2 regions of the Streptomyces sp. DSM 42067 genome follow, and region 2 is predicted to be linked to the other one. Evidence: riboswitches for the same ligand, from Rfam matches in the RefSeq annotation. Region 2 holds a riboswitch; the other holds the start of a gene.

Region 1 (5,892 bases), 1.1 Mb from region 2:
GGGGAGCACAGATGGCAGACATACGACGTCAATTGAGGTCCGGCACGGTCGTACTCGGGGGTGTGGGACTGCTCGCGGCGGCACTCACCGCCTGCTCCTCCGACCCGGACAAGCGGTGCGTGGACCGCGACAGCTACGAGGCCGCCAAGGGCTACCAGGTCGTCGCCGACAAGAACTGCAAGACCGGCAGCGGCGGCGCCGGAAGCCGCAAGAGCCGGAAGAGCGGCAAGGTGTCCGGCGACGGCGACTGGTACTACGGCGGCAAGGAGAAGAACGGCTGGGTCGACGGCGGCTCCTTCACCAAGAAGTCGAGCAGCGCCGGCAGTTCCGGCGGAACGAGCGGCGGCGTGGACCGCGGCGGCTTCGGCAGCGGCGACGGCGGAAGCTCGGGCGGCTGAGCGGCCGGACACCTGGAACAGCCGAACACCCGTAGAAGCCGAACACCGGGAACAGCCGGACACATGGAACGACGCACCATCGAGCCCCGCGACGGCTGGCAGCAGACCGTCGAGGAGCAGGGGCTGATCTATCCGCTCACCCGTTACCCGGACGGCTCGCTGCGCCCGTACTGGGACGAGAGCGCGTACTACGTCTTCTCGCTGCCCGAGGTCGAGGCGCTGGAGGAGGTCGTCGAGGAGCTGCACCGCATGTGTCTCGCGGCGGCGCAGTACATCGTGGACGAGGACCGGTTCGCGGATCTCGGCATCACGGATCCGCGGCTGGCCGAGCTGGTCGCGGAGGCCTGGCGGCGCCGCGCTGAACTCCCCTCCGTCTACGGCCGCTTCGACCTCCGCCACGACGGCAGCGGCCCCGCCAAGCTGCTCGAGTACAACGCCGACACGCCGACGTCGCTCGTCGAGGCCGCTAGCCCGCAGTGGTTCTGGATGGAGGAGCGCTTCCCGGGCGCCGACCAGTGGAACTCCCTGCACGAACGGCTCGTCGACGCCTGGAAGAAGCAGGCCGCGCTGCTGCCGGCGGGCAGCCCCCTGTACTTCGCGCACTCCTCGGCCGACGAGCTCGGCGAGGACCTGATGACCGTCGCGTATCTGCGGGAGACCGCCCAGCAGGCCGGGCTCGACACCGAGTGGATCTCCATGGAGGAGATCGGCTGGGACCGGCTCTCCGGGCGCTTCGTGGACAAGCAGCTCCGCTTCATCCGCAGCTGCTTCAAGCTCTACCCGTGGGAGTGGCTGACCACGGACCGCTTCGGCGAGCACGTCCTCGACACGCTCGACAACGGCGGCGGCACCGGCAGCACCCTGTGGATCGAGCCCGCCTGGAAGATGCTGCTGTCCAACAAGGCGCTCCTCGCCATTCTCTGGGAGCTCTACCCGGGCCATCCGAACCTTCTGCCCGCCTATCTCGACGGGCCGCGCGAGCTGGCGACGACCACCGGGTACGTCGCCAAGCCGCTGCTCGGCCGCGAGGGCGCCGGTGTCACGGTGCACGAGGCGGGCCCGGGCGACCCCGTCGCCCGGGAAGAATCCTGCTGCTACCAGGAGTTGGCACCACTGCCGTCGTTCGACGGCAACCGCGTGGTGCTCGGCGCCTGGGTCGTGCAGGACGAGTCGGCGGGGCTCGGCATCCGCGAGTCGTCGGGGCTGGTCACGGACGAGTACGCCCGCTTCCTGCCCCATGTGATCCTGTGAGCCTTCGGGGCCTGTGACGTCAGGTCCTGGCGGCCAGGACGGCCCGCAACTGGTCAAGACCCCAGTCCAGGTCCTCCTTGCTGATGACCAGCGGCGGGGCGATCCGGATGGTGGAGCCGTGGGTGTCCTTCACCAGCACGCCTCTGTCCATCAGCCTCTCCGAGATCTGCCGCCCCGTTCCGTACGACGGGTCGATGTCGACGCCCGCCCACAGGCCGCGGCCGCGCACCTCCCGCACGGCGCCGCCGCTCCCGGCGAGCAGCCGCAGCTCGTCGTGCAGATGCGCGCCCAGCTCCGCGGCCCGCTGCTGGTACTCGCCGGACCGCAGCATGTCGATCACCTCCAGCGCCACCGCGCACGCCAGCGGGTTCCCGCCGAACGTCGAACCGTGCTCCCCGGGCCTGAACACTCCCAGCACGGCACTGGACGCGACGACCGCCGACACCGGCACGATGCCGCCGCCGAGCGCCTTGCCGAGCACGTACATATCCGGCACGACACCCTCGTGCTCGCACGCGAAGGTCCTGCCGGTACGGCCCAGGCCCGACTGGATCTCGTCGGCGACGAACAGCACGTTCCGCTCGCGCGTCAGCTCCCGCACGCCCCGCAGATAGCCGTCCGGCGGTACCAGCACCCCGGCCTCGCCCTGGATGGGCTCAAGGAGCACCGCGACCGCGTTCTCCGTGAGTGCCTCGCGCATCGCGGTCAGGTCGCCGTACGGGACGATCTCGAAGCCGGGCGTGTACGGCCCGAAGTCCGCCCGGGCCTCCGGGTCCGTGGAGAAGCTGATGATCGTCGTCGTGCGGCCGTGGAAGTTGTTGTTCGCCACGACGACCTTGGCCATGCCGTCGGGCACGCCCTTGACCCGGTACCCCCACTTCCGCGCGGTCTTCACGGCGGTCTCCACGGCCTCCGCGCCCGTGTTCATCGGCAGGACCATCTCCATGCCGCACAGCTCGGCCAGCCGCGCACAGAACTCGGCGTACCGGTCGTGGTGGAAGGCGCGGGAGGTCAGCGTCACCCGCTCCAGCTGCGCCTGAGCGGCCTCGATCAGCCGCCGGTTGCGGTGCCCGAAGTTGAGCGCCGAGTATCCGGCGAGCAGATCGAGATAGCGCCGCCCCTCGACGTCCGTCATCCACGCCCCGTCCGCGGTCGCGATGACGACGGGCAACGGGTGATAGGTGTGCGCACTGTGCGCTTCGGCAGAGGCGATGAGGGTTTCTGTGGCAGTCACGGGATCTCCGTACGCACTGCAGAGAGGGCGGGTGTGCCCTTTGTACCTGATTTGTCTCTCTGCCCGCCCGCCTGTGGGCATGCGTTCCTCCCCCAGTGCCTTAAGGGCCTGGGAGGTACCCCCAGGGCGATGGGGGTCCCCCTGCTCGAGCGAAGTCGAGAGCTTGGGGGAGGGTGGGCACAGGCGGGTAGCCCAGCGGCAGCGCTCCCGCATCCTGGACCGGCAAGGCCGGCCCCCGGCCTTGCCGGTAGGCTGGCCGCGGGCCGTGACTGGCGCGCTGGGATGGGACCGACCATCGGGGAGCGGCCCGCGCAACCGTGTGCCGTGCGCCTGGGCCGACCCGTGCATCCCGTGTCCGCGTCCGGAGGTCCTACGACATGCCAGAGCCCCTCTCCACCGAGTCCACCGCCTTCCGCAGCGCCCTCGATGTGATCCGGGGCGTGGAGCCCCGCGTCGCCGACGCCATCGGCCAGGAGATCGAGGACCAGCGCGCCTCGCTGAAGCTGATCGCCAGCGAGAACTACGCCTCGCCCGCCGTCCTGCTGACCATGGGCAACTGGTTCAGCGACAAGTACGCCGAGGGTACCGTCGGCCGCCGCTTCTACGCCGGATGCCGCAACGTCGACACCGTCGAGGCCCTCGCCGCCGAGCACGCCAAGGAGCTCTTCGGCGCCCGCCACGCCTACGTCCAGCCGCACTCCGGCATCGACGCCAACCTGGTCGCCTTCTGGGCCGTCCTCGCCGCGCGCGTCGAGGCCCCGGCGCTGGAGCGGGCCGGTGCCCGGCAGGTCAACGACCTCTCCGAGAAGGACTGGGCCGAGCTCCGCCGCGAGCTGGGCAACCAGCGCATGCTCGGCATGTCGCTGGACGCGGGCGGCCACCTCACGCACGGCTTCCGGCCCAACATCTCCGGCAAGATGTTCGACCAGCGCAGCTACGGCACCGACCCGGAGACCGGCCTCCTCGACTACGAGGCGCTGCGCGCCACCGCCCGCGAGTTCAAGCCGCTGATCATCGTCGCGGGCTACTCGGCGTACCCGCGCCTGGTGAACTTCCGCATCATGCGGGAGATCGCCGACGAGGTCGGCGCGACCCTCATGGTCGACATGGCGCACTTCGCGGGCCTGGTCGCGGGCAAGGTCCTCACGGGCGACTTCGACCCCGTACCGCACGCGCAGATCGTCACCACGACCACCCACAAGTCCCTGCGCGGCCCGCGCGGCGGCATGGTCCTGTGTGACGACTCGCTGGTCGAGCAGGTCGACCGCGGCTGCCCCATGGTGCTCGGCGGCCCGCTGCCGCACGTCATGGCCGCCAAGGCCGTCGCCCTCGCCGAGGCCCGCCGCCCCGACTTCCGCGACTACGCCCAGCGCATCGTCGACAACTCCCGCGCCCTCGCCGACGGCCTGATGCGCCGCGGCGCCACGCTGGTCACCGGCGGTACGGACAACCACCTCAACCTGATCGACGTCGCGACCTCCTACGGGCTCACCGGCCGCCAGGCCGAGTCCGCGCTCCTCGACTCCGGTGTCGTGACCAACCGCAACGCCATCCCGCAGGACCCCAACGGCGCCTGGTACACCTCCGGCATCCGGATCGGCACTCCGGCCCTGACGACCCGCGGGCTCGGCACCGCCGAGATGGACGAGATCGCCGCGCTGATCGACCGGGTGCTCACCTCGGCCGAGCCGGGCACGACCAGCAAGGGCGCGCCCTCCAAGGCGCAGCACGTCCTGGACGAGAAGGTCGCGGACGAGGTCTCGCGCCGCGCCACCGACCTGCTGGACGGATTCCCCCTCTACCCGGGCATCGACCTCAGCTGACCTGCTGATCCTCTCCCCATCCTCAGCTGATCCCGCGGTCGGCTGCCGACGGCATACGGGCCGGCCGGCAGCCGACCGCGGGGCTCTTTCCCAAGGTCTTTCCCAAGGTCGATCAGCCCGGCCAGGAGCACTGTGTTCCTCGTCTCATCGGCGCCCCCTGCGGCGGCCGCAGCTCGGATGTGAGCCGGGTCCTCCCCGTTCGCGGGGACGAACCCGGCTTCAGGACCTCCCCGAACCGCCCGCGTTCCTGATACACCGGCCACGGAGAACGGTTCCCGAGCCGTCGCGGATCGGTTCCCCAGCTGTCGCGCGCACCTGAGAGAATGTTGAGCATGGTCTCTGAGCACCCACCCGTCGCCCCGGGCCCCGAGGCGCCCCGCTCCACGCCCGGCGCCCGTCCGCGTGTCCTCTCCGGAATCCAGCCCACAGCGGGCTCGTTCCACCTCGGCAACTACCTGGGTGCGGTGCGCCAGTGGGTGGCGCTGCAGGAGACCCACGACGCGTTCTACATGGTCGTCGACCTGCACGCGATCACCGTCCCGCAGGACCCGGCCGAGCTGCGCGCCAACACCCGGCTCGCCGCGGCCCAGCTCCTCGCCGCCGGACTCGACCCGGAGCGCTGCACCCTCTTCGTGCAGAGCCACGTTCCCGAGCACGCGCAGCTCGCCTGGATCCTGAACTGCCTGACCGGGTTCGGCGAGGCGTCCCGTATGACGCAGTTCAAGGACAAGTCCGCCAGGCAGGGCGCCGACCGGGCCAGCGTCGGCCTGTTCACGTACCCGATCCTGCAGGTCGCGGACATCCTGCTCTACCAGGCCAACGAGGTGCCGGTGGGCGAGGACCAGCGCCAGCACATCGAGCTCACCCGCGACCTCGCCGAGCGGTTCAACGGCCGGTTCGGCGACACGTTCACGGTCCCGAAGCCGTACATCCTCAAGGAGACGGCGAAGATCTTCGACCTCCAGGACCCGGCGATCAAGATGAGCAAGTCGGCGTCCACGCCGAAGGGCCTGATCAACCTCCTCGACGAGCCGAAGACGACGGCCAAGAAGGTCAAGAGCGCGGTCACCGACACGGACACGGTCGTGCGGTACGACGCGGAGAACAAGCCGGGCGTCAGCAACCTGCTCACCATCTACTCGACCCTCACGGGCACGGGTATCGCGGAACTGGAGCAGAAGTACGC
Region 2 (5,892 bases):
TACGGCGCCAGAACGCGGCCTTCCGTGAGGTGGTGGACGGCCGCTACCGGGCCCGTATGCGTGCGGCATGGCTGCGGGCGGCCGGCTGGACGGTGTTCACGCTCGGCTTCGGCGGGGGCCTCGCGCTCGTCGGCCACCGCACGGCACAGGGCCTTGGCACCCCCGGCGACCTGGTGCTGACCATCACGGTCGCGGCGGCGCTGCGCCAGTCCGTGCAGCAGGCGGTGATGCGCGCGGCCGGGGCGATCGACGCGATGCGGCTGATCGGCCCGTACCTGTGGCTGCGCTCGTACGCCGCCGGGCAGCGGGCCCGTACGACTGGCACCACCCCCACCCCGGACGCGCTGCGCGAGGGCATCACCCTGACCGACGTGTCGTACGTCTATCCGGGCACGGAACGCCGCGCGCTGGACGGGATCAGCGTCACGCTGCCCGCCGGTGCCGTGGTCGCGGTGGTCGGCGAGTTCGGCTCCGGCAAGACGACGCTGGTGAAGCTGCTGTCGAAGTTCTACCGGCCCGACGAGGGCCGGATCACCGTGGACGGTACCGATCTCGCCGATCTCGACACGGACGCATGGCGGGCCCGGACCAGCGCCGCGTACCAGGACTTCGGGCGCTTCCACACCGTGTTCGCCCAGACGGTCGGACTCGGCGACCTCCCGCACATCGACGACCGCGAGCGCATCGCGGAGGCGGTCCGCGCGGCCGACGCGGAGAGCCTGGTCGCCCGCCTCCCGGACGGCCTGGACACCCAGCTCGGCCGCGAACTGGGCGGCGTCGACCTGTCCGAGGGCCAGTGGCAGAAGACCGCGCTCGCCCGCGCCTCCATGCGCCCCGACCCGCTCCTCTTCGTCCTCGACGAACCCACGGCCTCCCTCGACTCCCCGAGCGAACAGGCCATCTTCCAGCGCTACATGGACCGCGCCCGCACCCTTGCCGACCGCACCGGCGCCGTGACGGTCATCGTCTCCCACCGCTTCTCGACCGTGAGCGGCGCCGACCTGATCCTCGTCCTCGACAAGGGCATCCTGGCGGAGTACGGCACGCACGAGGAACTGCTGGCGTTCGGCGGCCGATACGCGGATCTGTACGGCATCCAGGCGACGGCGTATGCGGCGTCCTGAGCCGCGGAACGCTCGAATCGCCCGCGCACCAGGCGGCGTCCGCGCGCTGCCGGTACGGCACAACCCAGGGGGGCGAGACTCGCATCCACTACAGTGCGCCGTGGGCCGTGACTGGCGCTGAGGTGGAGCACCACCGTGGAGCGGTCTGACGAGAGCGTCGATGCCGTGCGCCTGGGCGAGTGGTCGATCACGCCTGGGAGGCGAAGATGTCCCCGACTCAGACGGCCCAGCTCATGGACGGCACCGGACTCGCCCGGCGCATCGTCGAAGAGACCACCACCAAGGCGGCGGAGGTCGCACAACGCACGGGATTCGCGCCGTGCCTGGCGACGGTGCTGGTGGGCGACGACCCCGCGTCGGTCACGTACGTCCGCATGAAGCGGGCCCGCTGCGCGAAGGCCGGCATCCAGTCCCGCCACATCGGGTTGCCCGCCACCACCACGACCGCCGAACTGGTCGACACGCTGGCCGCCCTCTCTCGCGACCCCCAAGTCCACGGCATCCTGCTGCAGCACCCGGTCGGGCCGGGCATCGACGAGCGGGCGGCGTTCGAGGCCATCGCTCCGGAGAAGGACGTCGACGGCGTCACCATGCACTCCTTCGGCACGATGAGTTTCGGACTGCCCGGCTTCGTGTCGTGCACCCCCGGCGGGATCATGCGGCTGCTGGACGAGTACGGCGTCGAACTCGCTGGCAACCACGCCGTCGTGGTCGGCCGCAGCGCGATCCTCGGCAAACCGGTCGGGATGCTCCTGCTCGCACAGGATGCCACGGTGACGTACTGCCATTCCCGCACCGCGGACCTGCCCGCGATCGTCCGCGAAGCGGACATCGTGGTGGCGGCGGTGGGTCGCCCCCGGCTGATCCGCGGCGAGGACATCAAGCCCGGCGCGGTGGTGATCGACGCGGGATACAACCCGGGCAACATCGGCGACGTCGACTTCGACACCGCCCGCACTCGCGCAGGTCTGATCACTCCGGTCCCCGGCGGAGTAGGACCGATGACCATCGCCGTCCTGCTGGAGCAGACCGTGGAAGCCGCCGAGCAGCAGCTCGGAATCCGGTGACGCCGACGTCATCCTGAGCAGCGGCCCAGCCGGATGGTTGGGCCCAGGGTGGAGCCCCCTTGCCCGGATTCGAACCGGTTCTCCAGGACGTTCACGCAAGGGCCCCACGGCCTGGTGGGATGGCGGCATGACAACGCTGCCGCACCGAGCGCTGCAAGCCCTCCACCGGTTCAATGCCGCTCACCCATGGGACCACAACGCCCACTACCACCGATGGATACTGAGACAGCTCCCGAAACACTGCGACCGGGCCCTCGACGTCGGCTCCGGTACTGGCGACCTGGCCAGGCTCCTGGCCACACGCGCCAAGGAGGTGCACGGAATCGACGCCGATCCGGTCATCGTCGGCCGGGCACGGGAGCTGACTCCTCCGGCCGCCCCGGTGACGTTCTCCGTCGCAGACGCGCTGACCGGGATCCCCGCCGGTTCCTACGACGTCATCACGTGTGTCGCCGTCATCCACCACCTGCAGTTCACCGACGCGCTCACCCACTTCCGTCGGCACCTGGCACCCGGAGGAACGCTGGTGGTCGTCGGACTGGCTCGCGCCGAGACCCTTGGCGACCACCTGCTCGGTGTCGCCGCCATCCCGATGAACGTCGCCATGGGCTGGTTCAAGAACAGGGGCCGCACGGCACCACGGCCGGCCTCGATGACCGCCCGTACCCGACCTGCGGACATGAGCTTCCCCGACGTCGTCCGCGAAGCGCGCCACGTCCTGCCGGGCGCACGGCTGCGTCGCCGGCTGTTCTGGCGCTACACGTTGGTGTGGCACCAGCGTTGAGCGGTCAGGCCGCGAAGCTGCGCCCTGCGGCCGGCCGGACAAGGGATCGGGAAGGCGCGCACGCTTGGAGTGAGGGCGGCCGCTCCCCGAAGTGACGACCGCCCTCCTACGCGGCTACTCCGCCACCGGAAGCCGCGCCCCGTCCCGCAGGAACAGCGGGATCCGGTCCAGTGGGGCGTCGACCGTGACGGTCGCGCCGCCCTCGTACTCCTCGCCCGTCCAGGCGTCCGTCCAGCGGGCGCCCGCTGGGAGGTACACCGTCCACTCCGTCGCGCCCGCCGTCAGTACCGGTGCCACCAGCAGATCCGGGCCGAAGAGGTACGCGTCGGCCACCGACCAGGCCTTCTCGTCCTCGGGGAACTCGAGGAACAGCGGGCGCATCACCGGCAGGCCCTCCTCGTGGGCGGCGCGCATGGCATCCAGGACGTACGGCTTGAGGCGTTCGCGCAGGTGCAGGTACTTCTCGAGGATCGCGGCGGCCTCCTCGCCGTACGACCACACCTCGTTCGGGCCGCCCGTCATGTCCGGGCCGAGCGGCATGCCCGGGTCGCGGAAGCCGTGCAGGCGCATCAGCGGCGACAGGGCGCCGAACTGGAACCAGCGGACCATCACCTCCTGGTACGCGGGGTCGTTCGGGTCGCCGCCGTGGAAGCCGCCGATGTCGGTGTTCCACCACGGGATGCCGGACAGCGCGGTGTTGAGGCCTGCCGCGATCTGGCGGCGCAGGGTCGCGAAGTCGGTGCCGATGTCGCCGGACCACAGGGCGGCGCCGTAGCGCTGGCTGCCCGCCCACGCGGAGCGGTTGAGGGTGACCACCTCGGTCTCGCCCGCGGTGTGCATGCCCTCGTAGAAGGTGCGGGCGTTCTCGCGCGGGTAGAGGTTGCCGACCTCCAGGCCCGGGCCCGCGTGGTAGCGCAGGTTCTCGGCGTAGTGCGGCTTGAGTTCCGGCTCGCAGGCGTCCAGCCAGAAGGCGCGGATGCCGTACGGCTCGAGGTAGTTGTCGCGCACCCGCGACCACACGAACTCGCGGGCCTCCGGGTTGGTGGCGTCGTAGAAGGCCACCTGGACCGTGGACGCGACCTCCTTGTCGGGCCAGTCGGCATGTGCCATCGGGCTGTACTGGGTGCCGATGAAGTAGCCCTTCTGCTCCATCAGCTGGTGGTTCTCGCTGAGGGGCGACACCGACGGCCAGACCGACACGACCAGCTTGATGCCGAGCGTCTCCAGCTCCCGCACCATCGCCGCCGGGTCCGGCCACTCCGCCGGGTCGAACTTCCACTCGCCCAGATGCGTCCAGTGGAAGAAGTCGCAGACGATCGCGGAGATCGGCAGGCCGCGCCGCTTGTACTCCCGCGCCACGGCGAGCAGTTCGTCCTGCGTGCGGTAGCGCAGCTTGCACTGCCAGAAGCCGGCGGCCCACTCGGGCAGCATCGGCGTACGGCCGGTGGCGGCGCTGTAGCGGCGCTGGGCGTCGGCCGGGGTGCCCGCCGTGATCCAGTAGTCGATCTGGCGGGCTGAGTCGGCGACCCAGCGCGTGCCGTTGCCGGCCAGCTCGACGCGGCCGATCGCCGGGCTGTTCCACAGCAGCGTGTAGCCGCGGCTCGAGGTGAGCACCGGGATGGTCACCTCGGCGTTGCGCTGCACCAGATCCAGGACGGTGCCCTTCTGGTCGAACCGCCCGTGCTGGTGCTGCCCGAGGCCGTACAGCTTCTCGCCCTCGTACGCGCTGAAGCGCTGCTCGAGGCGGTGGTGGCCGTTGCCGGTCGGGGTGTAGAGGCGCGGGCCGGGCCACCAGAAGTGGGCGCGCTCCTCGGCGAGCAGTTCGGTGCCGTCGTCGGTACGGGCGAAGCGGATCTGCCCCTCGGCGCTGACGTGCGCGGTGATCGCGCCGACGGTCAGCTCCCCCTCGTCGTCGCCGATCTTGACCGCCACCGCCTGGGCGGGCTCAGGGTCGTCGATGAGTGCGCCGGGCAGCCCTTCGAGGACGGGGCCGCCGAGCCGGGCGCGGACGCGGATCGCGTCCGGGCCCCAGGGCTCGAGGCGTACGGTCTCCTGGCGTCCGCTCCACTCCAGGGCACCGTCACGCTCGCGGAACGTGCCGATGGTGGGGGACGACTGGGCCAGGCTGGGGGAGCCCTCTCCGGGCTGGGGCACGGCAGGCTGGTTCACGGCGGGTGCTCCTGAGGGAGTGGTGTGACGGCTGGTGTGCTGTGACGGCTCGTGCGATGTGACGGCTGGTGTGGTGACAGGCCGGCCTGGCGGGAGCCATGCCGGGGAGTGGCGGGGGCAGCGGGGACAAGGCGCTCGGGCCCTCGCTGATAGGGCGCAGGTCGCTTGTTCGGGCCGCGCTCCGGGGGCCCAAGGTGCTGCGGGGGCTGTTCCGGGGTCCTGCCGGTGCTCCGGGGAAGGCTGGGCCCCGAGGCTCAGCTCGTGGCCGGGGCCGGGCCCGAGCTGGCCCGTACGGTCAGTTCCGGCGGGAGCAGCACGACCTCGTCCGTGCCATGCCCCTCGAGCTTGGCGACCAGGAGTTCCACGGCGCGCCGCCCCATCTCCTGCGCGGGGATGGCGACCGAGGTGAGGCGCACCGAGGCCTGCATGGCGAGCTGGTCCGGGCAGATCGCGACCACCGACACGTCCTCGGGAACGGCGCGGCCGCTCTGGCGCAGCAGCGCGAGCAGCGGTTCGACCGCGGACTCGTTCTGCACGACGAACCCGGTGGTGGACGGACGCTCGTCGAAGATCCGGGCCAGGGTCACCGACATCGCGTCGTAGCCGCCCTCGCAGGGCCGGTGCAGCAGCCGCACGCCGAGCTCGCGGGAGCGGCTGCGCAGGCCGTCGAGGGTCCGCTCGGCGAATCCGGTGTGCCGCTCGTACACTCCGGGCGCCTCACCGATGACAGCGATATCGCGGTGGCCGA

What was found. A riboswitch is a leader RNA that binds a small molecule or an ion and turns the genes downstream of it on or off. The one in region 2 is predicted to bind ZMP and ZTP.
Region 1: it holds a riboswitch for ZMP and ZTP, as region 2 does, so the genes downstream of both, ACSMXV_RS25600 (glycine hydroxymethyltransferase) here and ACSMXV_RS30060 (bifunctional 5,10-methylenetetrahydrofolate dehydrogenase/5,10-methenyltetrahydrofolate cyclohydrolase) in region 2, are expected to answer to the same signal.

What each region holds. Positions count from the first base shown of each region.
Region 1 covers NZ_CM147706.1:5,569,961-5,575,852, forward strand. The annotation lists gene ACSMXV_RS25585 (hypothetical protein) at 12-398, shown strand; gene ACSMXV_RS25590 (glutathionylspermidine synthase family protein) at 462-1,649, shown strand; gene rocD (ornithine--oxo-acid transaminase) at 1,669-2,883, opposite strand; ZMP/ZTP riboswitch at 3,139-3,226, shown strand; gene ACSMXV_RS25600 (glycine hydroxymethyltransferase) at 3,261-4,706, shown strand; gene trpS (tryptophan--tRNA ligase) at 5,039-5,892, shown strand, end outside.
Region 2 covers NZ_CM147706.1:6,625,759-6,631,650, forward strand. The annotation lists gene ACSMXV_RS30055 (ABC transporter ATP-binding protein) at 1-1,124, shown strand, start outside; ZMP/ZTP riboswitch at 1,222-1,308, shown strand; gene ACSMXV_RS30060 (bifunctional 5,10-methylenetetrahydrofolate dehydrogenase/5,10-methenyltetrahydrofolate cyclohydrolase) at 1,331-2,191, shown strand; gene ACSMXV_RS30065 (class I SAM-dependent methyltransferase) at 2,319-2,975, shown strand; gene ACSMXV_RS30070 (glycoside hydrolase family 31 protein) at 3,090-5,144, opposite strand; gene ACSMXV_RS30075 (LacI family DNA-binding transcriptional regulator) at 5,399-5,892, opposite strand, start outside.